DNA from 4 places in the Methylobacterium sp. WL9 genome. Region 3 is predicted to be linked to each of the others. Evidence: riboswitches for the same ligand, from Rfam matches in the RefSeq annotation. Region 3 holds a riboswitch; each other region holds the start of a gene.

Region 1 (7,618 bases), on a different contig from region 3:
GTCCACCGAGACGCCGGTCCGGTTCTCGATCTGCGCGCATGCGGCGAGCCAGGACGACGTCTTCGTGATCCCCGACACGACCCGGGATCCGCGCACCGCCGACAACCCGCTGGTGACCGGCGACCCGAAGATCCGGTTCTATGCCGGGATGCCGCTCGCGACGCCGGAGGGCGTGGCGCTCGGCGCGCTCTGCGTCATCGACACCAAGCCGAACGACCTGAGCGCGGCGCAGCGGCTGATCCTGCGCACGCTTGCGCGCCAGGTCATGACGACGCTGGAGTTGCGCCGGGCCCTGCGCGAGCGCCGGGAGAGCGACCGCCGCAACGCGGCCATCCTCGAGAGCGCCGTCGATTACGGCATCATCTCGATGGATCTGGAGGGGCTCGTCACGAGCTGGAACTCCGGCGCGGAGCGGATCCTCGGCTGGAGCGAGGCCGAGATGCTGGGGCGGCACGCCCACGTCTTCTTCACCGACCAGGACGAGCGGGACCGGATCGCCGAGAAGGAGATGGGCAGCGCCCTGCTGCACGGGCGCGGCAGCGACGAGCGCTGGCACCGCAAGAAGGACGGCAGCCTGTTCTGGGCCAACGGCGAGATGATGCCGCTGCGCGACGAGCAGGGCACGCCGGAGGGCTTCATCAAGATCCTGCGCGACCGCACCGAGCAGCGCCTCGCCGCCGGGCGCCAGCGCGCCGACGCCGAGTTCATGCGCAGCGTGCTCGCGGCCTCGGCCGACTGCATCAAGGTGCTCGATCTCGACACCCGCCTCACCTTCATGAGCGAAGGCGGCATGCGGGTGATGGAGGTCAGCGACTTCAACGCGATCCAGGGCTGTCCCTGGCCGGATTTCTGGCAGGGCCAGGGCAATGCGGACGCGCTCGCGGCCATCGCGACGGCGCGGGCCGGCGGGACCGGGCATTTCCAGGGTTCGACCCCGACCATGGCCGGCAACCCACGCTGGTGGGACGTGCAGGTCACGCCGATTCCGGACGAGGACGGCCGGCCGGAGAAGCTTCTGGTGGTTTCGCGCGACATCACCGTCCAGAAGGATGCCGAGCGCCAGATCAGCGCCAGCGAGGCGCGCTGGCGCGGCCTGTTCACCGGCATGCAGGAAGGCTTCCTCACGGCCGAGCTCATCCGCGACCCGGAGGGGCACGCGACGGATTTCCGGTTCCTTGCGGTCAACCCCGCCTTCACTGCCCAGTCGGGTCTCCCGGCCGGCATCGCCGGCAGCACGATACGCGAGGCGGTGCCCGATATCGCGCAAAGCCTGATCGATACCTATGCCCGCGTGGTCGACACCGGCGTACCGGAGCTGTTCGAGATCGACGTGCCGGCGCTGGGGCGCACCTTCGAGGTGCGGGCCTTCAAGGAAGGCGGCCAGCGCTTCGCGGCCCTGTTCCTCGAGATCAGCGAGCGCAAGCGCACCGAGCGCCGCCGGGCCGCGCTGATCGAACTCGGCGACCGCGTGCGCGACCTCGGCGACAAGGGCGAGATCGCCGCCATCGCCGCCGCGATCATGGGGCGCATGCTCGACCTCTCCCATGCCGGCTACGGGGCGGTCGACCACGAGGGCGAGACCATCCTGATCTCGCAATGCTGGAGCGCACCGGGGCTGACGAGCCTCGCCGGGCTGCACCAGTTCCGCGAATACGGCTCCTACATCGCCGACCTCAAGGCGGGCGAGACCGTGCTCATCGCCGACACCGCCCGCGATCCGCGCTCCGCCAGCCAGGTCGAGGGCCTCGAGGCGATCGACGTGCGGGCCCTCGTGAACCTGCCGGTGATGGAGCACGGCCGCTTCGTGGCGATGTTCTACATCCTGAAGCGGGTGCCGCACGACTGGACGCCGGATGAGGTCGGCTTCCTGCGCAACGTCGCCGACCGGACGCGGGCGGCGATCGCGCGGGTCGAGGCCGAGGAGCAGCAGCAGGTCCTCAACCTCGAACTCAGCCACCGCATGAAGAACATGCTCGCGATGGTGCAGTCGATCGCCACGCAGACCATGCGCAACGCCGCCGACCTCGACGTGGCCAAGAGCGTGCTCGCCGGACGCCTGATCGCGCTCGGCAAGTCGCACGACCTGCTGCTTGGCGGCTCGCTCGGCTCGACGCCCCTCGACACCCTCGCCGAGAGCGCCCTGGAGCCCCATCGCGACGGGCCGGACCGCTTCGTCGTCTCGGGGCCGGCGGTGAACGTCGGGGCCAAGGCGGCGATGTCGCTGGCGCTGATCCTGCACGAACTCGCCACCAATGCCGCGAAATACGGGGCGCTGTCGCGGGCCGCGGGCCGGGTGACGCTCGCCTGGACCCTCCGGGACACCGCGACCGGCCCGCAGGTCCACCTGCTCTGGAGCGAGACCGGCGGCCCGCCGGTGGTGGCGCCGACCCGCACCGGCTTCGGCACCCGCCTGATCGCGCGCGGCCTCGCCGGCGATTTCGGCGGCGCGGTGACCCTCGGCTACCCCGCCGAGGGCGTCGTCTGCGCCATCGTCGCGCCGCTCAAGGAGCTGCAGGCCGAGGACGTGCGGCCGCCGCGGGATTGAGCGCTCCCACTGGCTGCGACGGTGCAGGGGGCGTTTCCGTGAAGCACCCGGTCTCGACGGCCGACGGGGCCGCCGGTCTCAGAACCGTCCGGCCAGCGTCAGCCGCACGGCCGTCGGCTCGACCGGGTGGAAGTGCCGGTCGGCGACGCCCTCCGCCGCCTCGCCCGGCAGCCGCGACTCGTAGAAATACGTGATCTGGTCGGCCCGGGCGTTGGTCAGGTTGAGGACGTCCAGCGCCAGGCTCATGCCGTTGTCGAAATTGTAGCCGATGCGGCCGTTGAGGAGCGCGGTCGGCTTCGAGCGCACGGAATTGTCCTCGATCAGGGGGCGCGGGCCGAAATAGCGGAAGCGCATGGCGCCGAACCAGCCGAGCGGCTCGCCGAAGGTGACACCGGCCGAGGCGATGGTGGTGGGCGCCTCCGGGATGCGGCTACCAGCGGGATCGAACTCGGTGAAGCGGGCATGGGTCACGGTGAGGTCGCCCTCCAGCGAGAGCCAGGAGGTCACGGCGTAGCGGTTGGTCCATTCGACGCCGTAGCGGCGGGTCGGGCGGCTCGGCTCGGTGGTGCCGCTGTCGCCCTGGAACAGGTTTTCCGAGGCGAAATCGAGCTGGAACAGCGTGACCGTCGTCACCAGCCTCGGCAGCGAGGCATTGCGGATGCCGACCTCGGAGCCGGTGGAGGGCACCAGGAAGGGCGACCGCTGCAAGTTGAAGAGGGGGCTCGACGGGTCGACCGTCGCGGTGACGCCGCGGGCGTCGTCCGAGTGGAAGCCGCCGCCGTAGTTCACGAACAGCTCGGTGTCGAACCAGGGTCCGAGCACCAGCCCGAGCTTCGGATTGACGATGCCGTCGCGCGCCTTGCCGGAATTGGCGGGCGTGTCGGAGACCACGTCGGCGTAGTAGCCGTCGGCGCGGAAGCCGATGCTGGTGCGCAGCCAGTCGGTCCATTTCACGCGATTGTCGAAGTAGAAGGCGCCGCTCGATTCGAAGATCCGGTCGTCGAGGATCCCGGAGCGAAACCGGCGGTTCGTGGTGTTGAACAGGCCGACGCGGATCGAGTCGGTGCGGGTCTGCACGCCGATCTCGTTCTCCATCGGCCGACCGAACAGGTCGCCCTGGAAGATGTGGGCCACCTCGCCGCCGCCGAGGATGCGCTGGTCGAGCTGGTGGAACTGGTCGCCGTTGGCCGGATCGTTGAGGAAATAGGTGAAGTCGTTGAACAGGTTCATCTGCTGGCGGATGACGTAGGCCGAAGCCCGCGTCACGCCGGTGTCGTCCGTCCCGCTCCAGCGGCCGGACAACGAAAAGCGCGAAGCATCGCCGCCGTCGGTGGGGTTCAGCGTGCCGAAGCGGCCGATCAGCCCCTCGGAGACGGCGCGGGCAGGGATCTGGTTGGTGGCGGTCCAGCGGCTGGCATAGGCCATGCCGGTGACGGAAAAGCCGTCGAGCTGAGTGCCCTGGCTGTAGCGGACGACGCCGTTCACCTTGCGCAACGCATCCGGCACCTCCCAGGGGCCGTCATAGACCTGGGCCTCGCCGGCCACGAGCAGGTGGCCTTCGCCCAAGGGCGCCGAGGCGATGGTGAGGGCGCGCTTGTAGCCGAAGCTGCCGATGGAGGTCAGCGCGAGGTTCTTCTCGACGGTGTCGAGGTAGTCGATGCGGACCGAGCCGGCGGAGGCGAAGTCGCCGTCGCGGGCGAAGTAGGGGCCCTTGTGGAATTCGACGCCGGCGACGAGTTCGGGGATCAGGAAATTGATGTCGGCATAGCCCTGGGCGTGGGCGTTGGTGCGCATGTTCACCGGCATGCCGTCGACATTGATGGCGATGTCGGTGCCGTGATCGAGGTTGAAGCCGCGGAGGAAGAACTGGTTGGCTTTGCCCTCGCCGGAATGCTGGGTGACGATGAGTCCGGGCACCGATTCCAGCACCTCGCCGGGCCGGGTGACCGGCCGGCTGTTCAGCGCCGCACCCGAGATGGTGTCGGCGCTGGCGGAATCGACGGTGCGCAGCGCGCCGCCGATCCCGGAGACGCCGCCGACATAGCCGGCGCTCGCGGCCGGGCCGCCGGACGAAGCGGGGACTGGGCCGGGCGCGCCTTCGCCGGCGACGGCGATCTCGTCGAGGCGGGCATCCTCGGCCGCGGCCGGCGCGGCGCAGGCCAGCAGGCCGAGGGCGGGCAGGACGAAACGCGCCGCGCGGGGCAGCGTTGGGACGGAACGGAAAACCGACAAGAGAACCTCGGGCGACGGCAGTGGCACGTCACCGCGAACAGGTCTCGCCACACGACGTCGGCCGCGTGCCTCGACACCCGCCGGAGCACCCCGCCCGACGCGTTTCGCGTGTGACCACGACTGACGGCAGGTCTCCTGGCTCACGGGTCGTCGCCGTCCATCCGTCTTCCCGGGTCGAGGAACCCAGTGACATCGGTGGTGGAAGGCTCGCCGCTTACAGTTGCGGGGGCAGCCGCGGCCTCGGGGTCCAAAGACCTCTCACCGCGTTCCCTTTTGATCCCCGAGGGGAACCGTCACGTCCGAGCTAGCGCTCTGGTTGCAACGCCGTCAACGCCGTGACGCGAATAGCCCAGCGCCGTCGCGTTTGCGCCACAGCAAGCACGACGTCATGCGGAGCGTAGCCCCGCCCATGCCGGGCGGGGCCGCTCGATTCACCACTTGTAGGCGAGGCTTCCCATCACGCGGCGGGCTTCGCCGTAGAAGCAGTTGCTCGTGTCCGTGCAGGAGGTCACGAAGCGGCGGTCGCCGAGATTGGCGGCCGTGATCGCCGCGCGCCAGCGGTCCCAGGTGTAATGCACCGTCGCATCGAACAGTACGTATTCCGGCACCGTCAGCGTGTTCAGGCCGTCGGCGAAGGACCGGCCGATGTAGCGCACGCCGCCGCCGAGACCGAAGCCGCGGAACTCGCCCACGGGGATCGTGTAATCCAGGAAAGCCGAGGCGAAGGTCTCCGGCGTGCCGATCGGCGTCAGGCCGAGGAGCGCCGTCTGCTGGCTCTTGATGTATTCCAGGTCGTAGTGGGTCACGGCCGCGACGACGTTCAGGCCGTCGAAGAGGTTGGCGACGAACTGCGCCTCGATGCCGCGCGAGCGGACGCTGCCCTGCTGCGTGGTGCTGCTGCCGTTGGCGAAGGCCGAGGGGATCGGCGGGTTGTCGCGGACGAGGTCGAACGCCGCCACCGTCAGGAAGTAGCCCGCGCCGATCGGCTGGAACTTCACGCCGACCTCGACCTGCTCGCCCCGGTCCGGCACTAGCGCGGTGTTCGTGATCGAGTCCCGGCCGATCTGCGGCTGGAACGAGGTCGAGTAGGCGACGTAGGGCGCCAGACCGAAATCGAAGTTGTAGATGAGCGCGATGCGCCCGGTGAGGGCCTGGTCGTCCCGGCTCGTGCTCGGGTCGCCGAAACGGCTGAACTTCACCTTCACGTCGCTCGTCGCGAAGTCCTGGCGCAGGCCGCCGACGAGGCTCAGGTTGTTGGTGAGCTTGATCTGGTCCTGGGCGTAGAGACCGAGCTGCGTGAAGCGCGGCACGTCGACGAGATTGACCGGCGCCCGGTCCTGCGCCGGACCGAAGGTCGGAGCGAGGAGATTGAGCGACGGCCCTGGAAACAGAACCTGCTGGTTGTCGTACAGGGTGTAGTTCTTGTAGTCGACGCCGAAGATCAGGTCGTGCTGAAACAGCCCGTCCGTGAAGCGCGCCTCGGCCTGGTTGTCGACCTGGAACAGGCTGACCTTGTCGGTGAAGCCGAACTGGTAGCGCCCGAGCTGCGTCTGTGCGGCATCGGTGTAGCCGAGCTGGCCGACATAGGAGTTCTGGTAGCCGTCGCTGAACGAGTAGCGGAGGTTCTGCCGCACGGTCCAGGTCTCGTCGACGGCGTGCTCGAACTCGTAGCCGGCGAAGAGCTGCTCGCGCTGGAAGTTGTTGAAGGTCGGATCGCCGACGTTCAGCGAGCGGTCGATGCGCAAGCCGCTCGCGTTCGGACGCACGGTGCCGGAATAGGGCAGGAAGTTCGAGGTCACCGCGCTCGAGTCGCGCTGATAGCTCGTCAGCAGGGTGAACGAGGTCGCGCCGTCCGGCTTATACGTGATCGCCGGGGCGATGTAGTAGCGGTCGGAATCGGCACCGTCGACCTGGGTTCCACCGGTCCGGCCGATGCCGGTGAGCCGATAGAACCAGTGTCCGGAATCGTCGGCGGGGCCGCCGAAGTCGAAGGCGCCGTAGACTTGGCCGAACGAGCCTCCGCCAACCTCGACGTAACCGAACGGCACCGTCGTCGGCCGCTTGGTGACCTGGTTGACGAGACCGCCCGGATTGCCGGCGCCGAACAGCACTGCGGACGGCCCGCGCAGCACCTCGATGCGCTCCAGGCCGAAGATCTCGGTCTTGAGGGTGCCGAAGCCGTAATTGAGAAGCTGCAGGCCGTCCTTGTAGATGCCGTAGTCGCTCGCCCGGAAGCCGCGCAGGTTGAAGAAGTCGACGCGCTCGTCCACGCCGGTGACGCCGGAATAGATGCCGGCCGTGTACTGGGTCGCCTGGGTCAGCGTCGTCGCGCCCTGCGCCTGGATCTGCTCGCGGCCGATCACCGAGATCGATTGGGGGGTCTCGATCAGCGGCGTGTCGGTCTTGGTGGCGGTGGCCGAGCGGGTCGCGACGTAGCCGTCGATCGGCCCCTTCGGATCCTCGCGCGGAATCCGGCCGTCGGCGCCGGGCCGGCTCACGGTGCCGGCGGTGCGGCCGACGCCGCTGCTGTCGACCGGCCTCACGCCGTTGGCCTGACCTTCGACCGCGATCTCGTCGAGCCGGGCCGTACTGCCCGAGGCCGTCTGGGCGCTGGCCGCTGTGATCGCCGCGGTGCTCACCCCGGCCAGCAACAGGACGAGCCCCGCCACCTTGCGGCGGCGCACCGGACCGGCGGTGGAGATGACAGAATTCGTACGCATGAGAGCCCCCATCGAAGGGCGCAAACGCCCCCGTTCGGACGCGCGCCACAGCACGTCCGCCGCTTGTTTAGAATGATGATAAGATGCTGATTTGCTTCAGCTTTTGTCGGATCGACGTTAA
Region 2 (7,618 bases), on a different contig from region 3:
GCTCTCGATCACCGAGGCGAGCAGGCGCGGCTTCCAGCCCTGGTACTCCCGCGCCTTGGCGGTGCCGACCATCCGGCCCTGCACGATCACCTGCGCGCCGACATCGCTCTGCGGCTTCAGCAGCACCGGATTCATGTGGACGGAGGGTGCGACCCGCGCGGCGCGCGCCTGCAGCGCCTGAGCCCGGCCGATCTCGCCGCCATCGGCGGTGACGGCGGCATTGTTCGACATGTTCTGCGGCTTGAACGGGCGAACCGCGAGACCACGGCGCGTAAACACGCGCGCCAGTCCCGCGACGATCAGCGATTTGCCGACGTCGGAGCCGGTGCCTTGGATCATCAGGGCGCGTGTCATCGATGCGGATCGCCCAGGGAGGGTGTGTTCAGGGGCGCCACATCATGCTCTTGGTCACGACCGCAGCACTCCACTCCAGCGCGACGGTGCAAGATGCCGCGGAGATTGCGCTGATGAATTCGCTTCCCGCCGTCATTCCGGGTTCCGCTGCGCGACCCGGGAATGACGTTGGAGGATTGCATGCTCGACGGCTCAGTCCCGTGGGCCTGCTAGAAGAACGGCCCCGGCCCATAGCCCCAACCGTAAGGACGCGGGCGGAACGGCGGGTACGGACCCGGTCCGAAGCCGGGACCGTAGGCGAAGACCGGGCGCGGACGGAACGGCGGCGGGCCGTAAAAGGGCGGCGGTCCATCGAAGCCATCATCGAAAACCTCGCGGTAGATTGGCCGCGGTCGCAGATAGACCGGGCGCTCGACCACGACCTCGCGCACGATGCGCCGGGTCCGGTAGACCGGACGCTCCACGACGACCCGGCGCACGATCGTGCGTGGCCGGTAGACGGTGCGGGTGCGGATCTCGGGCGGCGCCCGATAGGCCTGGACGACCGGCTCGTCGGCCTGGGCCGGGGCCGCGGCGCCGAGGACGCCGCCGGTCAGCAGCAGGGCGCCGGTCAAGGCGAAGGCGAAGCGTGTCATGGTCCACCTCGTCGATGCGCGAGGCTCCGGGAAGGCGCCGCGCTGTTACGGCGAAGGTTGTGCAACGGCGCGATGGTGGCATCAAGACTGCGGCCGGATGGCGCGTGTCGCACGCGGATCGGACCTAGGCCATGCGCCGCGGTGACGGCGCGTTCCCATATGGAGGCCGGGCTTCTGTCCCGCCCCGATGGACCCGCACCCGGCACATCGTGCACGCGCTCTACCCAGGGGCGCGCTCGACGCTATGCCGCTCGCCCAAAGTCCCGACTGGCAGGATCGATACCCTCCTGTCCGTCGCGGCCGGTAACGCGGACGGTCACCGGATATCGCCTTCAGGCTGAGGCACGACGCCATTCCGCCGGATCCGAAGGATCGAAGGCAGGCGGCGAGATATCCGGGCCCGCCTCGGCTCAGAACTCGATCCCCTCCTGCGCCTTCACGCCCGCCGCGAAATGGTGCTTCACGCTGCCCATCTCGGTGACGAGGTCGGCGGCTTCGATCAGGGCCGGCTTGGCGTTGCGGCCGGTGACGACGATGTGGAGGTCCGGCCGGCGGGCGCGGAAGGCGGCGACCACGGCGTCGAGATCGAGGTAGTCGTAGCGCAGCGCGATATTGAGCTCGTCGAGGATGACGAGGCGGATGCTCGTGTCGGCCATCAGGCGCTCGGCCTCGGCCCAGGCATGCTTGGCGGCGGCGAGGTCGCGGGCCTTGTCCTGGGTCTCCCATGTGAAGCCCTCGCCCAGCGTGTGCCAGTCGATCTGGTCCCCGAACGCCTTGATGGCGTGCTTCTCGCCCGTGTCCCAGGCGCCCTTGATGAACTGCACGACTCCGACGCGCCAGCCGCGGCCGAGGGCCCGCAGCATCAGGCCCCAGGCCGCCGTCGATTTGCCCTTGCCGGGGCCGGTATGGACGATGAGCAGGCCCTTCTCGATCGTTTTCTCCGCGACCTCGGCATCCTGCACGGCCTTGCGCTTCTCCATCTTTTCGCGATGGCGGGCTTCGTCGTCGCTCATGCGGGCGCTCCGGGATTGTCGGGGGAGGGTTTGACGGTCATCGGCAGCCCGGCGACCATGAAGACGACGCGGTCGGCTTGCTGCGCCAGCCGCTGGTGCAGCCGCCCGGCCTCGTCGCGAAAGCGGCGGGCGAGCGCGTTGTCCGGCACGATGCCGAGGCCGACTTCGTTGGAGACCAGCACCAGCGGGCCTCGGGCGGCAGCGCAGGCGTCGCGAAGCGCGTCGACGGCGGCAGGCAGGGCCGATTCGGCGAGCATCAGGTTGGTCAGCCAGAGCGTCAGGCAGTCGACGAGCACCGGGCCATGCGCGGCGGCGACCGCCTGAGCCAGATCCGTCGACACGTCCTGCGTGATCCAGCCTTCGGGCCGCCGCTCGCGATGCAGGGCGATCCGCGTCCTCATCTCGTCGTCCCAGGCCTGTGCCGTGGCGAGATAGCGCCACGGACCGGGGCCGGCCTCGATCAGCGCCTCCGCGTAGCGACTCTTGCCGGAACGGGCGCCGCCGAGCACCAGGGTCATGCGAGGGGCGGTTGCAGTCATCCGCCTCCCTTGCCGCGCACGGAGCCGAAGGTCAAAGCGGATCGTTCGTGGCGGGCGCGGTCACTGCGCGGCGCTGTTGCGCCTCACCGAGACGCGGTTCGGCACCTGATCCGGCTCCGGCCGCCAGAGCGGGACGAGGACACGCAGCCAGGCGCGGGTCTCCTCTCCGCCAAGGTTGCGCTGGGCGATGTCGCGGGTGACGAAGGCCTGGATTGTAAACTTGTCGAACGCGTAGCCGACGAGGCCGCCGACCGCGACCTGGCCGACATGCCGGTAGCCCAGCCGGCCGGTCGGCAGGTCGGTCGAGCCGAAGGCGACGGCGCCGGCCTGCCACTTGCCGAAGCGCTTGGTCGCGGTCAGGTCGAGGTTCATGTAGTCGGAATAGAACACGCCGGTCGGCGAGGTGTTGTCCAACATCGTGCCGTAATGGAGGTTGGCCGTCAGGTTCCAGCCATCGCCGACGTAGCTGATCGCGAAGCGTTGGGCGATCGAGGCCGACCGGAGCGCGAAGAGCGTATCGCTCGGCCAGAAGCCGCCGAGGAAGTAGCTGACGCCGAGGTTGTCGCCGATCTTCCAGGCGACCTGAGCCGTCGTCAGCGGCTGGGCCAGGCCCGCCTGCCACGGCCCCTCCTGCGGGCTGACCGCGTTGAACGGGAACGACTGGATGAACCGCAGCTGTCCCCCCAGCACGGTCCAGGGGGTCGCCCACAGAAAGACGGCCAGATTGTTGTTGCCCTGGTTGTCCCGCGGCAGCGTCCCGCGCTCGGCGAAGCTCGAAGTGACGTTCATCTGGACGCCGGTTGGAATCTGCCAGCCCGTCGGCAGGCCGACGGTGATGCCCGGCAGCGCAGCGGACCGGGCAAAGGCCGCGGACGGCACCAGAGCAACGCCCAATGCTGCGGCTCGAAGAAGTTTCAACCCGCTTCGCCGCACTGCGCCAGTCATTGCTTCTCTTTCAACTCAACTAAAAGTTATAGTTTTGCGGAGCACAATCGATTGAAGTTGGAGTAAATTTGAATTGTACCGTACTATGCTTGATTATCGGGTCTGCATTCCTGCGTAAATTATGCATGTGCGTCACACGTCGTGTCATTCACGCAAAAAGAATAGCCTGCATGGGATCAAATCATTGCCTCGAACGTAGGTGGGGCGTCGCGCCGATTCGTTGCCCGCCCACTGTTTGCCGGGCGGCATCGACGGGAACGGCGCGGCGCGTCGTTGTGCCCGGCCGCGACAGCGTTTATGGAGAACCGGACGGTGCCTCGGAGACGGGGTGAAAAGGGAATGCGGTGAGAGGTTCGCCTCGAACCCGCGGCTGCCCCCGCAACTGTGAGCGGCGAGTTTCTGTCGAGAGCCACCGGAGCGATCCGGGAAGGCGGCAGGCGCATCGACCCGCGAGCCAGGAGACCTGCCGTCCCCCGTGTTCTCGATGCCGCCGGCGGGGCGGCCGGAGTTTTTCAAGATGTCCACGACCACCGCTACCGTTCAGACCGCCGCCGCCGCCAGCGAGAGCACCCGCGCGATCGTCATCGCCGCGCTGCTCGGCCTCGGTCTCGTGTTCATGACGGGCTTCGCCCCAGCCATGGCCCTGCACAACGCCGCGCACGACTTCCGGCACACGCAGAACTTCCCCTGCCACTGACGGCGCTGGAAGCGTGTCCGATCCTTTTCGATCGAGACACGCCTTTCATCCCTTGTTCTGACGCGCTCAGTCTCGTCGAAGCGGCATCCGCTCCGGCGACGAGCGCTCTAGCGCCGGACAGCATCTCATGATCATCCGATTGGTGTCGGCGGCCCTGGTCGCCGGCTTCCTCGCGGCCGTCGTCGCGACTGGCCTGCAATTCGCCCTGACCTCGCCGCTGATCCTCAAGGCCGAGGTTTTCGAGGCGCAGGCCGGCAAGCAGGCCTCGCTGTCGTCGCCCTTCGCCCATCTCATCGTACCGGCCCATGGCGATGCGCATGGCCATGGCGAGGGCGGCGCTGCGGAGGCGTGGCAGCCCGCGCCCGGCCTCGAGCGCATGGCCTATACCGGCCTCGCGACTCTCGTTGGCGGCGTCGGCTACGCCCTGCTCCTCGGCGCGGTGATGTTGGCGCTGAAGCGGGTGCCCTCCCCCGAGACCGGCCTCGCCTTCGGCCTCGCCGGCTTCCTCACCGTCGCGCTCGCGCCGGCCATGGGCCTGCCCCCGGAACTGCCGGGCATGGCCTCGGCGGAACTCGGGGTGCGTCAGGCCTGGTGGGTGATGACCGTCGCGGCCACGGGCCTCGGCCTCTACCTCATCGCCGTGCGCCGCGTGCCGCTGACCATCGCGGGCGGCCTCGTGCTCATCGTCGCGCCGCATCTCGCCGGGGCACCGCTGGTGGTCGATTCGGACTCGAAGCTGCCGGCGGCCCTGGCGGCACAGTTCGCGGCGCGCTCGCTGGGCATCAGCCTCGTGTTCTGGGCGGTGATCGGGCTGGCCTATGGCTGGGCCTGGAACCTTTTCGCAGACAAAGCCGTGTCTGGCGGGCGCTCCCATGCCTGAAGAGACCGTTCTCTACGTCTGCACCACCTGCCGCGCCGAGGGCGACACCTCGGAGACCCGCGCCGGTGCTCGCCTGTTGGCCGCGCTTCGGGAGCGGCTGCCCGAGGATACGGCAGGCCTGCGCGTCGAGGGCGTCGAGTGCCTCTCGGTCTGCAAGCGACCCTGCAGCGTCGCGGTCGCCTCGCCCGGCCGCTGGACCTACGTCTACGGCGACCTCGACGCCGAGGCCTCCGCCCAGACCATCCTCGCCGGCATCGGTCTCTATGCCGGCACCGTGGACGGCATCGTGCCCTGGCGCGAACGTCCGGAAGCCTTCCGCAAGGGCGTCGTCGCCCGCATCCCGCCATCGCCCCCCGTAAAGGAGGCCGGACGCCCATGAGCATCGTCGAAAAGATTCCCTGCACCATCGTCACCGGCTTCCTCGGTGCCGGCAAGACCACGCTGGTGCGCCACGTCATGGAGCGCTCGGCCGGGCGGCGGCTGGCCATCATCGTCAACGAATTCGGCGATCTCGGCTTCGACGGTTCCTTCCTCGCGTCCTGCGGCATCGAGGGCTGCAACGAGGATTCGGTGGTGGAGCTGCCGAACGGCTGCATCTGCTGCACGGTCGCCGACGACTTCGTGCCGGCGCTGAACACGCTGCTCGACCGGGCCGACCCGCCCGAGCACATCCTGATCGAGACCTCCGGCCTCGCGCTCCCAAAACCCCTGGTCCAGGCCTTCCAGTGGCCGGCGATCCGCTCGCGCGTCACCGTCGACGGCGTCATCGCGGTGGTCGACGCGCCGGCCGTCGCCGCCGGCTTCTTCGCCGAGGACCCGACCGCGCTCGCCAACCAGCGCGCCGCCGACCAGGCGGTGGACCACGACAACCCGCTCGAAGAGGTGTTCGAGGATCAGATCCTCTGCGCCGACCTCGTGGTGATGAACAAGGCCGACCTGATCGACGCCGCCGCCCGCGAAAAGGTCCGCGCCGACATCCTCGCCCACCTGCCGCGCGCCGTGAAAATCGTCGAGACCGAGCACGGCCGGATCGATCCGCGCGTGCTCCTCGGCATCCAGGCCGCCGCCGAGGACGACCTCGACGCCCGCCCCTCGCATCACGGCGAAGGCGAGGACCACGATCACGACGACTTCGAATCTGTCGCGATGGACATCGCCGACACCAAGACCGCCGAAGACCTCGCCGCCCGTGTCACGGCGGCCGCCGAGATCCCCGGCGTGCTGCGCATCAAGGGGTTCGCCGAAGTCACCGGCAAGCCGATGCGCCTCGTCGTCCAGGGCGTCGGGCGCCGCATCGCGCATCACTACGACCGCCCGTGGAAGCCGAGCGAGCCGCGCGACGGCAAGCTGGTGGTGATCGGGCTGAAGGGTTTCGACCGAGCGGCCGTCGCGGCGGCGCTCAAGCCCTGATCGCTTCTGTCGGCAAGACCGGCCAATTCCTGTAGAAGCTGTTGTGATGTTGGAGCCTGCTCCCCAGCCGATGAGCGTCGCGGCCTTCTTCGCCTGGCAGGAGCGCCAGGCGGAGCGCTACGAACTCGTCGGCGGCGTGCCGGTCCGGATGATGGCGGGTGCCCGCAACGTCCACGACGACATCGTCGTCAATCTGGTGGCTGCGCTCCACACCGCGCTTCGCGGAAGCGGCTGCCGTCCCTTCACCGGTGACGGCAGCGTCGAGACGCTGCCCGGCCAGATCCGTCGGCCGGATGTCGGCGTCGATTGCGGCGCACGCGATCCGAGCGGGCTGAAAGCCGCCGCGCCCCGGCTCGTCGCCGAGGTCCTGAGCCCAAGCACCCGCGACTTCGATGCCTTCGAGAAGCTTGGCGAGTACAAGACGCTCGATTCCCTCGCCCACATCCTGCTGATCGAGCCGAACGCGGCCGAGGTCATGCTGTGGTCGCGCGACGACGAGCGCGCCTGGATCAAGCAGCGCATCGTCGGCCTCGGTGCTTCGGCCGAGCTTCCCGCTCTCCGCATCACCCTGGCTCTCGCCGATCTCTACGACGGCGTCGCCTTCCCCGCCCGGCCGCGCCTCGTCCAGGACGAGACGCCCGGCGGCGCGGCAGGCTGAGCGCCGCGCCATGCACCTCCTGCGCGTCGACACGGTCTCGCTCGACGAGGGCGAAGCGGCCATCGATCTCGGGCAGAGCCCGGGCGACGTCGTCGTGCTCTCCTTCACCGACAGCGACCTCGCCGGGATCGCGAGCGCCTATGCCGCCGAGCCCGAGCTGCCGTCGCTGCGCTTGGCCAAGATGGCGCAGCTGCGCCACCCGATGTCGGTGGATGTCTACGTCGATGCGGTGGTCGCGCGGGCGAAGGTCTGTGTGATCCGCTGCCTCGGCGGGCTCGATTACTGGCGCTACGGCATCGAGCGCGCCGCCGCCGCCGCCCGCGCCCATGGCGTCAAGCTCGCGGTGCTGCCCGGCGACGACCGGCCGGATTCGCGGCTCGACGCCTTCTCGACCGTGCCGCTGGCGCTTTCCGAGACCCTCGACGCGTATTTTCGCGCCGGCGGCGCCGACAACCTGCGCAACCTGCTGCGCCGCCTCGCGTCGGAG
Region 3 (7,618 bases):
CCCTTCGGCGGCCTGCGCTCTATCGGGAGACGAGCCTTGAGCGAGACGGACACCGTCAACGCGAACGTGGAGCGGCACGAGTTCGGTGCCGAGGTCGGGCGGCTGCTCGACCTCGTCGTCCATGCGCTCTACTCGGACCGCGAGATCTTTTTACGCGAGCTGGCCGCGAACTCGGCCGACGCCACCGATCGCCGTCGCTTCGAGGCGCTGACCAACGAAGCGGTGGCGCTGCCGGCGGACGCCAAGATCCTGATCAGGCCCGACAAGGCGGCGAAGACCCTGACGATCTCCGATACCGGGATCGGCATGAGCAAGGACGATCTGGCGCGTAACCTCGGCACCATCGCCCGCTCCGGCACCCGCGCCTTCTCGCAGTCGCTCGGCGACGCCAAACCTGCCGAGGGCAGCGAGGACCAGCGCCCGAGCCTGATCGGCCAGTTCGGCGTCGGCTTCTACTCGGCCTTCATGGTCGCCGACCGCGTGACCGTCACTTCGCGTCAGGCCGGCACCGATGAGGCCTGGACCTGGGATTCGGACGGCAAGGGCAGCTACACGATCGAGCGGGCCGAGCGCGAGCAGGCCGGTACCAGCATCGTGCTGCATCTCAAGGACGATGCCGACGAGTATCTCGAAAGCTACCGGCTCGACCATGTCGTGAAGAAGTGGGCCGACAACATCGCCGTGCCGATCGTCATCGTCGATGACGAGGGCAAGGAGGAAGCCGCGAACAAGGGCACCGCCCTGTGGCGCAAGTCCAAGTCCGAGATTACGGAAGAGCAGTACAAGGAGTTCTACCGCACGGTCAGCCACAACTTCGATGAGCCCTGGGCGACGCTGCATTGGCGGGCCGAGGGCGCGCTGGAGTTCTCGGGGTTGCTGTTCCTGCCAAGCATGAAGCCGTTCATGCCGGTGGAGGACGACCGTCGCTCCAAGGTCCGGCTGCACGTGCGCCGCATGTTCATCACCGACGAGGCCGAGCTGCTACCGAACTGGCTGCGTTTCGTCTCGGGTGTGGTCGACACCGACGACCTGCCGCTCAACGTCTCACGAGAGATGCTGCAGTCGACGCCGGCACTGCAGAAGATCCGCCGCGCCGTGACCACCCGCGTCGTCAACGAGCTGACCAATCGCTCGAAGAACGCCGAGAAGGCCGACGACTACATCACGTTCTACGAGAATTTCGGGCCCGTGCTGAAGGAAGGTATCTACGAGGATTTCGAGCGCCGCTCGGAGATCGCGCCGTTGCTGCGCTTCCGCTCGACCACGCAGGAGGGCTGGACCACGCTGGCCGACTACGTCTCGCGCATGAAGCCGGAACAGGAGGCGATCTACTACCTCGTCGCCGACGATGCCGAGGCCGCGAAAAAGTCGCCGCAGCTCGAAGGCTTTGGTGCCCGCGGCGTCGAGGTGCTGCTGCTGTCCGACCACGTCGACGCGTTCTGGCCCGAGCAGCTGGCCAAGTTCGAGGACAAGCCGCTGCGCTCGGTAACGCAGGCCTCGGCCGACCTCGCCAAGCTGAAGACTGAGGGCGACGCACCCGAGACGCCGCAGGCCGACAAGCTCGTCGCCGCCCTCAAGCTCGCTCTCGACAAGGACGTGTCGGACGTGCGCATCACGGACCGCCTCGTCGACAGCGCCGTGGTGCTGGCCTCCTCCGGGATGGGTCCCGACCTCCAGATGCAGCGCCTGATGCGCCGCGCCGGCCGCAGCTTCGGCGGCGGTTCACCGGTGCTGGAGATCAACCCGCGCCATCCGCTGATCCAGTCGCTCAGCGCCAAGGCCGAGGCCGACCAGGACATTTCGGAATCGGCCGGGACGCTGCTCGACCTCGCCCGGATCCAGGACGGAGACAGCCCACGCGATCCGGTCGCCTTCGCTCGCGCCGTGGCGGCGGCTTTGGCCGGAACGGCCTGATCCGGCTCGGCGGCGGCCTGAGGGCCGCCGCCGGTTCTCGACGATGTGGCCCGTTGACAGGCGGGAGCCATCCGGCGGACATCGCGCCATGGTTGCCACCTCATCGCCAGATACGGATTCTTCCGGCCGAGACGGTCCGATCGCGCTGGCCATCGCGGCCCTGGTGCTCGCGACCGTCGTGATCGGGTCGCTCGCCCCGTCGGCACCCCACAGGCCCACTTCTGCCCAGACCGTTCTCCCCGACAGCGATCCGTCCTGCGCCGAGTGGAGCGACGGCTGCCACGTCTGCCGGCGCCTCGAAGAGGGTCCGATCTGCTCGACGCCTGGCATCGCCTGCACGCCGGGGCCGCAGGAATGCCTCCACCGCACGACGGATCCGTGACCCGGCCGGTCCTCCGCTTCGCCCCGAGCCCGAACGGCCGCCTGCATCTCGGCCACGCCTATTCCGCCCTCCTCAATGCTGAAATCGCGGCGCGGACGGGCGGCCGTTGCCTGCTGCGCATCGAAGACATCGATCCGGGCCGCTCGCGCCCCGAACTGATCTCCGCGATCGAGGAGGATCTCGCTTGGCTCGGGCTGACCTATGAGCGGCCCGCTCGCCGGCAGTCCGAGCATCTCGGCTTCTACCGCGCGGTCCTGGACGAGCTGATCGCGCGCGGGCTGGCCTATCCGTGCTTCTGCTCGCGCGGGACGATCGCGGCGCGGGTGGCCGAGCTGGAAGGACAGGGCAGGGCGGTCCCGCGCGATCCAGACGGCGCGCCGCTCTATCCGGGGACCTGCAGGGCGCTTCCTGCGGCCAAGGCCGAAGCCCGCATCTCGGCCGGCACTCCGCATACGTGGCGGCTGGACATGACGCTGGCGCTTTCGTTGTTGCCCGAACCGTATCGCTTTTGCTGCTTCACGGTCGCCGACACGGGCGCGCATCCCCTCTCCCGCAGGGGGGGAGAGGGGATGCGCGCCCGTGTCGGAGAGATGGAGGAAACGGCTGCCGATCCCGCCCGCTGGGGCGATGCCGTCGTCGCGCGGCGCGACGTGCCGACGAGCTATCATCTCGCGGTCGTGCTCGACGACGACGCCCAGGGCATCACCCACGTGGTCCGCGGCGAGGATCTGAGGGCGGCGACCGATCTGCATGTCCTGCTGCAGCGGCTGCTCGGGCTATCGACGCCGGCCTATCACCACCACCGGCTGCTGCTGGCCGAGAACGGCGAGAAGCTGGCCAAGTCGCGCGGGTCGGAGTCCCTCGGCGATCTGCGCGCGCGGGGCGCGACGGCGGCAGAGATCCGACAGCGGCTCGGGTTCTGATGCCGTTCGGCCACCGGCGCAGGCGCCTCAGCGCATCGCATCCCGCTGCGCCATCGCGGTCGCGCTCTTCGACTTCTGCATCGTCGCCTCGATCTGGTCGCGCTGGCGCTTGAACTCGGCGAGCAGGCGGCCGTCGAGCTCGCGGCCGCGGGGGACGCGGATCTTCAGCGGGTCGACGAAGTGGCCGTTGATGATCACCTCGTAGTGCAGGTGCGGGCCGGTGGAGAGCCCGGTGGAGCCGACATAGCCGATCACCTGGCCCTGCTTCACCCGGGCGCCCTGCGTCACGCCTCGGGCGAAGCGGGACATGTGGTTGTAGGTGGTGACGTAGCCGTTGATGTGCTGGATTTCGACGCGCTGGCCGTAGCCCGAATCCCACTGCGCCTTGATAACCGTGCCGTTGCCCGCGGCAACGATCGGTGTGCCGATCGGGTTCGCCCAGTCGATGCCGGTGTGAAGCTTGGCGTAGCCGAGCACCGGGTGGCGGCGGTAACCGAAGCCGGAGCGCATGATGCCGTCGGCGATGGGCTTGCGGATCAGGAATTTCTTCAGCGAGCGGCCCTGGTCGTCGAGGAAGTCGACGGCGCCGTCGTCGGGTGACTGGAAGCGGTAGATCTTGCGGGTCTCGCCGCCGAGGTTGAGCGCGGCGTAGAGCAGTTCCGGTTTCTCGCCGGCGCTCGGGCCGGCATCCTCGTCGTAGCTGTAGAAGACGTCGAGGCCGTCGCCGGACGAGATCCGGCGCTGGAAGTCGACGTCGTAGCTGAACACCCGCACGATGTCGTCGACGGCCGAGCGCGGCAGCTCGTGCCGGGCGGCCGTCTCGTAGAGGCTCTGGTAGAGGCGCGGGCCGGAGCCGCTCTCTTCCTCGTCGTCATCGTCCTCGGAGGAATTGGCCTGAGGCTGCGGCTTGCCGCCCAGAGTCTCGTCCGTCGGGGGCGCAACCGAGACGAAGCTGCCCCGGTCGTTCATCGCGGCGATCGCCTCGACGCCCTTCTCTCCGTAGAGCACCACGCGGGTGACGCGGCGGGCGTCGCCGGGCTTCGGGCCGGGGGCGATCTGCACGCGGAACTGCTGGCCTTCGATCAGGGCCGCCGTCTTCGTCTTGCCGCCGAGCGCCGCGACGACCGCGCGGATGGCGTCGTCGGTGGTGAGCCCGGTGGCCTTGAGCACGGTCTCGAGTGTGTCTCCGCGCTTGAGCGCGAGGTCTCGCTCCTCGACGAGGGCCGACTCGCCACCCTTCAGCTCGACCTTGCCGAGGTTGGTGACGTTCTCGGGCACCACGAGCACCTCGATCGACTTGAACGGGCTCGCATCCTTGGCCTCAACCTCGGTGCCGAACTTGGCCGAACCCGGCTGCAGCGTGCGCGAGAGCATGATCTGCGGCGCGAGCGGAAGCGCCGTGCGCCGGCCGGCCTCCGCCGTCAGGCGGCGCTCTTCCTCGACCTGCGCCGTCACGTCGTCGTCGGTGAGCGCGGGCGCACTCGCATCCATCGGCAGGTCGGTCAGGTCGCGCTTGACCACGCTGACTTCGCCGCCGGGGCCGTCGCCGCCGGCCGCACTGGTGTCGGCGTAGCGCTCCTGCGAGTCGTCCGAGGTGATCTTCAGCGGGTCGAAGCGCGGGATGTCGGTGGCGAACACCCCCGTCTGCATCGACAGCGCGGTCGAGACGCGCACGAACGGCTTCACCTTGATGATCTCGCGGTCGCCGAGCCGGACCGTCACAGGCGTCCGAAAGCTCTGCTTGGCCGAAGCGATCATCAGGTTGCGTACGAGCCGGTCGCCCTTGCGCGCCACGTTGACGCCGTCCTCGCCGACCTCACGCTTCGACGACACGGTGACTCGCTCGGGGATCGCCGCGTGGGAGATGTCGCTGCGGAGCGAAACCTGGATCGCCCCTCCGATCAGGCAGGCGCCGGTGATGCCGGTCAGCGCGCTGGCGCAAAGCCAGCGCAGGTTCACGTCGCGGCGGTCGACCTGCGTCGCCTCGGCCCCGGCCATGTCGAGCGGCGGCTCGATGCCGCGCTCGAACAGGCGCGAGGGGCGCCCTGGCGACGATCCGCGCGCTTCACCGATCTTGAGCCGCTCGCGGGTCACCGGCGTACCATGGGCAAAGGTCTCGGACTCCGGGCCGGCCTGTCATGCGACGAAGCCCATCCCCTGCGGAGGCAGGGCCATCGGAACGGGCGCAAGGCGTCCCTCATCGTGTCGAAGCCCAGCGTGTCGAGATTGAGGCGTCGGGCGCCCGACATGACGATCCGCACCGGTTCCTCAGGGACCCTGCGGCGGCTGCCGGATCGTCCCTGTTCCTCAAACCATCTACCATGGATTGCGCGCAATGGGGGCGACCCGGTGCTGTCACACGCATGCGACACCGCATGTCTTCCACAATGCAGCGCCCTGCGCCGGCATTGACGACTTGTCGTTGTACAGCTTAGCTGGGTCCCGACGGTTCCCGAAAGGGATCAAAAGGGAACGCGGTGAGGGACTTGTCCCAATGCCGCGGCTGCCCCCGCAACTGTAAGCGGCGAGCCTTCCGCCACCGATGTCACTGGGTTCCTCGACCCGGGAAGACGGATGGAAGGCAGTGACCCGCGAGCCAGGAGACCTGCCGTCAGTCGTGGTCACACGCGAAACGCGTCGGGCGGGGTGCTCCGGCGGGTGTCGAAGCACGCGGCTGCGTTCCGTGTGGTGAGGCCTCGTTCGCGGTGACGTGCCACAGACGTCGCCCGAGGCTCGTTTTCCGTGTCCCATCGCTCTCCCACCGCGCTTCGGCGCGCTCTCCGGTCGTGCGTCGGCCTCTCGCTGCTCGCGGCTTCGCCGGCCCTGGCTCAGCAGACCGCCGCGCCTTTCACCCGCACCGCGCCGGATACGGCGACGAGCCTCGAAGAGATCTCGGTCAGCGCCACCGGCGTACCGACGCCGACCTCGCAGATCGGTTCGAGCGTGACCGTGCTCACGGCCGAGACCCTGCAGCAGCAACAGCGGCGCACCGTCCCGGACGCGCTTCAGCAGGTGCCGGGCCTCAATGTCGTGCAGACCGGCGGACCCGGGGGCCAGACCTCGGTGTTCATTCGCGGCGCGAACGCGAACCAGACCAAAGTCCTGATCGACGGCATCGACGCCACCGATCCGTCGACGCCCAACGGCGCCTTCGATTTCGGCCAGCTCCTGACCGACGATCTCTCGCGGATCGAGGTCTTGCGCGGACCGCAGAGCGGCCTCTACGGCGCGGACGCCATCGGCGGCGTGATCTCCTTCGTCACCACGCGCGGCGAGGGGCCGACCCGGATCACGACCCGCGTCGAGGGTGGCTCGTTCGGCACCTTCAATCAGTTCGGCCGCATCAGCGGCGCGGAGGACGGTTTCGACTATTCGGTGTCGATCCAGCACCTGCGTGCGGCGGAGACGCCGGTCACGCCCCGCGACCTCGCAGCGCCGGGCTTCAAGCGCTATCCGAACTACTACGACAACACGACCGTCTCGGCGAAGCTCGGATACCAGTTCACCGACGACTTCCGCATCAACTCCATCACGCGCTTCACCGACGCGACGCTTCGGTTCAACACCGACAACTACGAGTTCTTCCCGACCGTGCTCTTCGGCACGATCCGCAACGAGCAGACGTATCAGCAGCTCTTCACCCGCAACGAGGCCGAGTGGACGCCGTCCGCCGGTTTTCACAACATCTTCGCGATCAACTACTCGAACCAATTCCGGGACAACGAGACGCAGATCTACGATCCGCTCAACCCCCTCGCGACGACGAATACCGGCGAGCGCACGCGCTACGAATACCGTGGCGACTACCTGTTCGCACCCGGTAACCTTCTGCTGTTCGGCGCGCAGCGCGACGAGGAGCGCCTGCGCAATCTCGACCTCAATCCGTTCGGCACCGGCGATCTGAAGGCGCAGAACGGCAACACCGCCGGCTATGTCGAGGCGCAGCTGACGCCGTTCGAGCGCGCCAGCATCGTGGCCAACATCCGCCACGACGAGAACGATGCGTTCGGTCCCGCCACGACGTTCCGCGTCGCGCCGAGCTACATCCTGCCCTATACGGAGACCCGCATCAAAGGCAGCGTCGGCAGCGGCTTCAAGACGCCGACCCTGTATCAGCTCTTCGTCAGCATTCCGGCCTTCGGACAGATCGCCAACCCCGACCTGAGGCCGGAGGAGAGCCTGGGCTACGATGCCGGCTTCGAGCAGCCGATCGGGCCGAACGTGCTCGTCGGCGCGACCTACTATCAGAACGACTTCGTGAACCTGATCAACACCGCCTTCCTGCCGATGCGCCAGTTCCAGTTCGTGAACGTCGGCAGGGCCGAATCCTACGGGGCTGAAGCCTTCGCCGCCTTCAAGCTCACCGACACCTGGTCGGCCCGGATCGACTATACGAACA
Region 4 (7,618 bases), on a different contig from region 3:
CCGCGAGCCGAAGCGGCCGGCGGCGCGCCAGGGCTCATTGTTCTGAAACGCGTCCTCAGCTTACCAGAAAGCCGGGCGCGCCTTGCCGGATACGGCACGCGCCACACCTATCCGCTCGCACCGGCACCGGGCCGGCCGACGAGGACGGTCCCATGAAGCACGGCGCGCGCAACGACATCCCCGCCGAAGTGGTCGCGATCAAGCGCGGCTCGGTGATGGCGCAGGTCGAGGCGAAGCTCGTCGGCACCGACTATCGCATCACCTCGGTGATGACCCTCGACTCTCTCGACGAACTCGACCTCAAGGACGGCGACACCGTCCACGTCATCGCCAAGGCGGTGAACGTGCTGCTGGTGAAGCCGTAGAACGCGCCTCGCATTCCCCTCCCGCGCCGCGGCCGGGTTGACGCCTCGGCCCGCCTTTGCGAACCGCGGCACGGCTCCTGCCTCCGGCGGCGGGACAGGACCCGCTGCGGCAGGAGACGCGTGTGACCACCACGATCGACAGTTCCCAAAAGCTCCACCTCGTCTTCGGCGGTGAACTGGAGAGCCTGGAGGGTGTGAAGTTCAGCGACGTGAAGGGCCTCGACATCGTCGGGATCTTTCCGGATTTTGCCTCGGCCCAGAGCGCATGGCGGTCGAAAGCACAATCCACGGTGGACAGCGCGTTGACGCGCTACTTCATCGTGCATCTGCATCGTCTGCTGGAGCCCTGATTCACCATGCGTCGGGCGAACCCTGTGCAGCGATCCGTAGGCGGCACGACCGATGCGGATGAAGGCATTGTGACGCCCGTGGCGCGCTGGTATCAGCGCCGCCGACCCGCGCCTCGCCCTCCGGGCGGCTCCCGCGACGAGAGACGCTTGGCATGAAATCCTCGATCAAGATCATCGCCGGCAATTCCAGCCGACCGCTGGCCGAGGCGATTGCGGCCTATCTCGAACTGCCGCTGGCGACCTGCATGGTGCGGCGCTTCGCCGACATGGAGATCTTCGTCGAGCTGCAGGAGAACGTCCGCGGCGAGGACGTCTTCATCGTGCAGTCGACGTCGTTCCCGGCGAACGACCACCTGATGGAACTGCTCATCATGATCGATGCGGCGCGGCGCTCCTCCGCGCGCCGCATCACCGCGGTGATCCCGTATTTCGGCTATGCCCGCCAGGACCGGCGCACCTCGGGCCGGACGCCGATCTCGGCCAAGCTCGTCTGCAACCTGATCACCGAGGCCGGCGCCGACCGCGTCCTGACGCTCGACCTCCATGCCGGTCAGATCCAGGGCTTTTTCGATATTCCGACGGACAACCTGTTCGCTGCCCCCGTGATGGTGCGCGACATCAAGGAGCGTCTGGCGCCGGGCGACCGCATGGTGGTCTCGCCCGACGTCGGCGGCGTGGTGCGCGCCCGTGCGCTCGCCAAGCGCATCGACGCCTCGCTCGCCATCGTCGACAAGCGCCGCGAGCGGGCCGGCGAGTCGGAGGTGATGAACATCATCGGCGACGTCGAGGGCCGCTCCTGCATCCTCGTCGACGACATCGTCGATTCCGGCGGCACCCTGGTGAACGCGGCCGAGGCGCTTCTCAATGCCGGCGCCAAGGAGGTCTCGGCCTACATCACGCACGGGGTGCTCTCGGGCGGCGCGGTCTCGCGCATCGCGGCCTCGCGGATGAAAGAGCTGGTCATCACCGACTCGATTCAGCCGACCCAGGCCGTAAAGCTCGCCCGCAACATCCGCGTCGTCTCGATCGCGCCGCTGCTCGGCGAGGCCATCGGGCGCACGGCCACCGAGTCGAGCGTGTCGAGCCTGTTCACTTGAGGGCCGGCAGCGCCCATCCGCCTTGCGTATTTGCCGCGCCGTAGGCCGGGCGTTCCGGTGCGCTGTACGCGCTACATCCAGGCAGGCCGGCCCCGCCAACCGAACAGCCGAACACCGCCGACGATGCAGCGCTCCGACATCATCCTCGGTCTCCACGGCTTGGCCAACAAGCCGCCCAAGGAGGAGAAGCAGCGCTGGTGGAAGGCCGCGATCGGCGAGGGCCTGACGCGCAATTGCGGAGCCGAGCCCTCCGACCTGCCCTTCGAATTCGTCTACTGGGCGGACCTGCGCTACGACACGCCGCTCGCCGAGGACAGAAACCTCGAACCCTATTACGCCGATGCGGGCACCGGACCGTTCCCGACCTCACGGGAGGAGCCCGGCGATGAAAAGAAGCTCGGCGTCACCGACTGGCTCTACCGCAAGATCGAGTGGCTCCAGGACAAGACCGGGCTGACGCCGTTCGACGACGCCCTGATCGAGTACCGCCTCGACGACCTCTGGGGCTACCTGGAGGATGCGGATTTCCGCAAGGCGGCGCGGGACCGCCTGCGGGAAGTGGTCGAGCGCCATGCCGGCTCGCGCATCCTGCTCGCCGCCCATTCCATGGGATCGCTCATCGCCTACGACGTGCTGCGCATGCTCGAACGCGACGGCGTCGCCCTGCGCGTCGAGCACTTCGTCACCCTCGGTGCACCCCTCGGGCTCAGCGACGTCCGCCTGAAGATGCAGGAAGAGCACGGCGAGCTGCGGGTGCCCGAGGGCGTGCGCCGCTGGTCGAACCTCATGGACCGCACCGACCTCGCCACCGTCGGCGAGGATATCGGCGACGCCTACGGGCCGAACGACCGGGGCGTGCGTGCCGACGACATCGCGGTGGTCAACGCCTATCGCCGGCCGAAGGGCGACCTGAACCCGCACAAATCCTACGGCTACCTGCGCACGCCGGCTTTTTCGCACGCCGTCCACGACTTCCTGAACGACGCCGAGGGCGCGTGTGCGGCGGAGATCGCGGCGGCTGTGGGCTGAGCGACACAGGGACGTCACTGCCGGGCCACATCCACACGCGAACCGCCCGGCGCGCATTGACGCACCCGGATGCCGCTGCGACAGGCTGAGCGTGACGGTTCCCGCAAGGGATCAAAAGGGAACGCGGTGAGGGGGTCTTCCCCGATGCCGCGGCTGCCCCCGCAACTGTAAGCGGCGAGTCCTCCATCAACACGTCACTGGGCGTCCGGCCTGGGAAGACGATGAGGGGGCAGCGACCCGCGAGCCAGGAGACCTGCCGTCAGTCGTGGTCACACGCGAAATGCGTCGGGCGGGGTGCCTCGATGGATGCCGGATCATAGGGCGACACGCCGTGTGAAAAGGCCTCGTTCGCGGTGACGTGCCACTGCCGTCGCCCGGACTTTTCGCCATCATGACGACCCATCGAATCCGAACATCCGTCTCGCTGACCGCCCTCGCGCTGGCCCTCGGGCACGGCCCGGCAGCCGCCCAGGAAGCTACACAAGAGGCGCTTGCGCGCCGCACCACCCTCGAAGAGATTTCCGTCGCAGGCGCGCGGCTCGTCGGCACCGGCCTCTCGCCCGACGTCGCCTGGGACCCGAAGGACGTCAGCCTGACCCGCGCCTCGCCGGTCGGCCTCAACCTGAAGACGCCCGACCGCGGCGCCAGCCGCCTCGGCCTGACCCCGCTGGAAACGCCGGCCAGCATCGACGTCATCTCCGGCGAGACGGCACGTACCCGCGGCCAGAACACCGTGACCGAAGCGGTCACCGAGAACGCCACCGGCATCACCACCGTGGCAGCGCCCGGTAACGGCAACGGTGCCTTCACCAGCCGCGGCTTCGCCGGGCCGAACTCGATCCAGCAGCTGTACGACGGCACGCGGCTGTTCGTCGGCGCCGGCACGGTCACCTTCCCGTTCGACACCTGGAACATCGAGCGCATCGAGGTGCTGCGCGGGCCGGCCTCCGTGCTCTACGGCGACGGCGCCATCGGCGGCATCGTCAACGTCGTGACGAAGAAGCCGCTGTTCACGCAGTTCGACGTGGTTCGCATCGGCGGCGGCTCATACGGCACCGCACGGCTGGCGCTGGACTCCACCGGGCCGATCGGCGACGCCGTCGCCTACCGCCTCAACGTCAGCGGCAACCGCTCCAGCGGCTGGATGACGCCCGAAGGCGAGTTCCAGAACCTCGCGGTCTCCGGTGCGCTGACGCTGCAGGCGACGCCGGATCTTTCGTTCACCCTGAGCCACGACCTCGGCTACCAGGAGCCCGCGCGCTACTGGGGCTCGCCAGTGATCGGCAACCGCGTGCCGGACTCGCTACGCTTCAGGAACTACAACGTCCGCGACGCAAAGATCACTTGGGCCGACAACTGGACCCAGCTCAAGACCGAGTGGACGCCGAGCGCGGACATCACCATCCGCAACACCAGCTATCGCCTGCAGAGCCGGCGCCACTGGCTCGACGTGGAGCAGTACAGCTTCAACCGGAACACCGGCCTCGTCGACCGCGGCGACTACCTGGAAATCTATCATAGCCAAGAGCAGGTCGGGAACCGCTTCGACGCGGCCTTCAAGGGCGATCTGTTCGGCTTCCGCAACGAGTTCGTCGCGGGATTCGACGTCAACCACATCGATTTCAAGCACACCAACAACTTCTATTTCGACAAGACCGACAGCGTACCGGTCTTCGGCGGCAATCTCGGCCTTTTTCCGCAGGACGGCCGCGCCATCCCGGCCTACGCCACCGCGACGAACCAGGCCTCGGTCTTCGCCGAGAACCGCCTGATCCTGTCAGAGCAGTTCGCGCTGCTCTCGGGGGTGCGTTACGACGCCTCGCAGCTCGACCGCGAGAACCTCCAGACCGGTGGACGCTTCGGCAAGAGCTTCGGCGGCCTCGGCTACCGCTTCGGCGGCATCTACAACCCGACGCCGGATATCGCGCTCTACGCCCAATACGCCACCGCGACCGATCCCGTCGGCAGCCTGATCTCGCTGAGCCAGTCGCTCGCAGGCTTCGATCTCTCCACCGGTCGGCAGGTCGAGGTCGGCATCAAGGGCCTGAGCTTCGGCGGGTCGCTCGAATGGACGCTCGCCGGCTACCGCATCGTCAAGAACAACCTGATCTCGCAGCTGCCCGGCACCTCGACGGTCTCGGTGCAGGTCGGACAGCAATCGTCCCAGGGCGTCGAGGCGGCCGTCTCGATCCTGTTCCCGGAGGGCTGGCGGGTCGACGCCAACGTCGCGTTGCTGCACGCGCAGTACGACGACTTCAACCAAGTGGTGAACGGCGCCACGGTGTCCTTTGCCGGCCGGCAGCCCATCGACGTGCCGGAGCAGGTCAGCAATCTCTGGCTGAACTGGGCCTTCGCGCCGCGCTGGGAGGCACGGCTCGGCGTGCAGTATGTCGGCGAGACCTTCAACGATTTCGGCAACACCGCACCGCGTCCGGCCTATGCGCTGCTCAATGCCGGGCTCGACTATCAGGTGACGGCGACCTCCCGGCTCAGCCTGCGCGGCTACAACCTCACCGACGAGATCTTTGCGATCAGCGGCAACGCGGTGAACGGGGTCAACACGAACTGGCTGCTCGGCCGTCCCCGCACGTTCGAGGTCGCCTACACCGTGGCCTGGTGAGGATGAGGCTCCTCAAGACCGGCAAGCGCTGGCTGCTGCTCGCCCATCGCTGGCTCGGCATCGTCCTGGGGCTGTTCTTCGCGCTCTGGATCGGCTCGGGGCTGGTGATGCTCTACGTGCCGTTCCCGCGCCTGAGCGAGGCGGAACGGCTCGCCCATCTCACGCCGATCGCCTGGGAGCGAGTCGCCATCGGCCCGGATACGGCACTCGCCGCGACCGGGTTTGCGGAGGCGCCGGCCGGGTTCGGCCTCGAGATGCGGGGCGCCGAGCCGGTCTACCGGATCGCGGCGGCGGACGGGACGCGGGCGACGATCTCCGCAAGTACGGGCGAAAAACTCGGGCCGGTCGGCGCCGACGAGGCGCGCGCCATTGCTGGAGGGCGCGGCAGCGTCGAAACGGTGGCGCGCGACCAATGGACGGTCACGGCCCGCTACGACCGCCTGCGGCCCTTCCACAAGGTCGCGCTCGGCGACGCGGCCGGCACCGAACGCTACGTCTCCGAAACGACCGGCGAACTCGCCCTCGACACGACGCGGTTCGAGCGCGGCTGGAACTGGGTCGGCGCGGTGGTGCACTGGATCTACCCGACGCCGCTGCGGGCGCGGGCCGATCTCTGGCACGACGTCGTCGTCTGGATCTCGGGCATCGCCTGCCTCGGTGCCGTCAGCGGCATGGTTCTCGGGATCTGGCGGCTGCGGCTGAGGCGGCGCTACCCGCATGGCGCGGTGACGCCCTATCGCGGCATGGCGCGCTGGCATCACCTGTTCGGTCTCGCGGGCGGCCTGACGCTCACCAGCTTCATCGTCAGCGGCTGGCTCTCGATGAACCCGAACCGCTGGTTCAGTTCGCCGTCCCCGCCGGCCGGTTGGCTCGCCGCCTATGCCGGGCCGGGCGCCGCCATCGGCCTCGACCCGACCGGTGTACGAAACCTCGCGACGCCCGCCACCGTGGCGATCCGCTTCACGCGCATCGGTGGCCGCTGGCTCGTCCGCGCATCGGCGGCGCAAACAACCCGCGTGGCGCGAGCCGATGGGGCAAGGCTCGACGAGGCCGAGATCGTTCGGGCGGCCACGGGTGCCGTGCCGGCATCCGCCCCGCCGGCCGTCGAGCGTCTGACGGCCTACGACAGATACTGGTACCCGCACCACGACGAGCGGGCGCTGCCGGTGCTGCGTCTGCGCTTCGACGATGCGGCGGCGACCTGGCTCCACATCGATCCCGCGACGGGCGAGATCCTGAACCGCCTCGACCGCTCGGGCCGGGTCAACCGCTGGCTGTTCTCCGCCCTGCACCGCCTCGATCTGCCGGTGCTGATCTTCAACCGGCCGGCCTGGGACGCGGCGCAGTGGATCCTGAACGCGCTCGCGGCGGTGATCGCGCTGACCGGGCTCGTGATCGGCTGGCGGCGGCTGCGGCGGCCGAGGCCGCGCTCCGTGAAACCGGCCGCATGAACGCGATTGCACGCCCCCCCGGCGAGCCTGTATAGGAGGCACTTCCCTTATTCAGCGTGAGACGGGATTCTCCGGACCTCGAGGTTCAGGCCGGAGGCAGCGGTCCTTCGTCCGCGGCACCGTGTTCTTCCGTGCTCGCGCCCATTGCCGGAGCCGACCCGATGTCCCAAGGACCGCTGATGCCGAAGGCCACCGCCGTATGGCTGGTGGAGAACACCTCGCTCGCCTTCGAGCAGATCGCCGATTTCTGCCATCTCCACCCGCTCGAGGTGAAGGGCATCGCCGACGGCGAAGTCGCGGCCGGCATCAAGGGCTTCGATCCGATCACCGCGGGCCAGCTCACCCGCGAAGAGATCGAGAAGGCGCAGAAGTCGCCGAACCACAAGCTCAAGATCGCCGTCTCGAAGGTGAAGCTGCCCGAGGTCAAGCGCACCACCAAGGGTCCGCGCTACACCCCGCTCTCGCGCCGCCAGGACCGCCCGAACGCGATCCTCTGGTTGCTGCGCAATCACGCGGAGCTTAAGGACGCCCAGGTCATCCGGCTCGTCGGCACCACCAAGTCGACGATCCAACAGATCCGCGACCGCAGCCACTGGAATTCCGGTTCGCTGCAGCCCCTGGACCCGGTGACGCTCGGCCTGTGCTCGCAGATCGATCTCGACTTCGAGGTCGGCAAGGCCGCCAAGGACCGTCCCGCCACCGTGCC

What was found. Region 3 has a riboswitch for cobalamin ahead of FV217_RS15635 (TonB-dependent receptor). Riboswitches for the same ligand answer to the same signal wherever they lie in the genome.
Region 1: linked by a shared signal. The riboswitch ahead of FV217_RS16970 (TonB-dependent receptor) and the one ahead of FV217_RS15635 (TonB-dependent receptor) in region 3 are both predicted to bind cobalamin.
Region 2: linked by a shared signal. The riboswitch ahead of FV217_RS06430 (CbtB-domain containing protein) and the one ahead of FV217_RS15635 (TonB-dependent receptor) in region 3 are both predicted to bind cobalamin.
Region 4: linked by a shared signal. The riboswitch ahead of FV217_RS14770 (TonB-dependent siderophore receptor) and the one ahead of FV217_RS15635 (TonB-dependent receptor) in region 3 are both predicted to bind cobalamin.

The regions. Positions count from the first base shown of each region.
Region 1 covers NZ_VRVE01000067.1:1,997-9,614, reverse strand. Annotated here, with positions in the region: gene FV217_RS16975 (PAS domain-containing protein) at 1-2,545, shown strand, start outside; gene FV217_RS16970 (TonB-dependent receptor) at 2,624-4,660, opposite strand; cobalamin riboswitch at 4,885-5,087, opposite strand; gene FV217_RS16965 (TonB-dependent siderophore receptor) at 5,209-7,497, opposite strand.
Region 2 covers NZ_VRVE01000010.1:64,690-72,307, reverse strand. Annotated here, with positions in the region: gene FV217_RS06455 (cobyric acid synthase) at 1-354, opposite strand, end outside; gene FV217_RS06450 (hypothetical protein) at 564-989, opposite strand; gene cobO (cob(I)yrinic acid a,c-diamide adenosyltransferase) at 1,400-2,002, opposite strand; gene cobU (bifunctional adenosylcobinamide kinase/adenosylcobinamide-phosphate guanylyltransferase) at 1,999-2,541, opposite strand; gene FV217_RS06435 (transporter) at 2,602-3,387, opposite strand; cobalamin riboswitch at 3,780-3,972, shown strand; gene FV217_RS06430 (CbtB-domain containing protein) at 4,004-4,183, shown strand; gene FV217_RS06425 (CbtA family protein) at 4,311-5,063, shown strand; gene FV217_RS06420 (DUF1636 domain-containing protein) at 5,056-5,442, shown strand; gene cobW (cobalamin biosynthesis protein CobW) at 5,439-6,473, shown strand; gene FV217_RS06410 (Uma2 family endonuclease) at 6,520-7,131, shown strand; gene cobN (cobaltochelatase subunit CobN) at 7,142-7,618, shown strand, end outside.
Region 3 covers NZ_VRVE01000057.1:2,075-9,692, reverse strand. Annotated here, with positions in the region: gene htpG (molecular chaperone HtpG) at 37-1,914, shown strand; gene FV217_RS15650 (hypothetical protein) at 2,003-2,296, shown strand; gene gluQRS (tRNA glutamyl-Q(34) synthetase GluQRS) at 2,269-3,219, shown strand; gene FV217_RS15640 (M23 family metallopeptidase) at 3,247-5,313, opposite strand; cobalamin riboswitch at 5,649-5,847, shown strand; gene FV217_RS15635 (TonB-dependent receptor) at 5,962-7,618, shown strand, end outside.
Region 4 covers NZ_VRVE01000050.1:22,465-30,082, reverse strand. Annotated here, with positions in the region: partial or broken gene FV217_RS14795 (exodeoxyribonuclease VII large subunit) at 1-46, shown strand, start outside; gene FV217_RS14790 (TOBE domain-containing protein) at 153-365, shown strand; gene FV217_RS14785 (DUF4170 domain-containing protein) at 488-715, shown strand; gene FV217_RS14780 (ribose-phosphate pyrophosphokinase) at 868-1,812, shown strand; gene FV217_RS14775 (lipase family protein) at 1,936-2,841, shown strand; cobalamin riboswitch at 2,920-3,117, shown strand; gene FV217_RS14770 (TonB-dependent siderophore receptor) at 3,233-5,461, shown strand; gene FV217_RS14765 (PepSY domain-containing protein) at 5,464-6,912, shown strand; gene FV217_RS14760 (cell cycle transcriptional regulator TrcR) at 7,074-7,618, shown strand, end outside.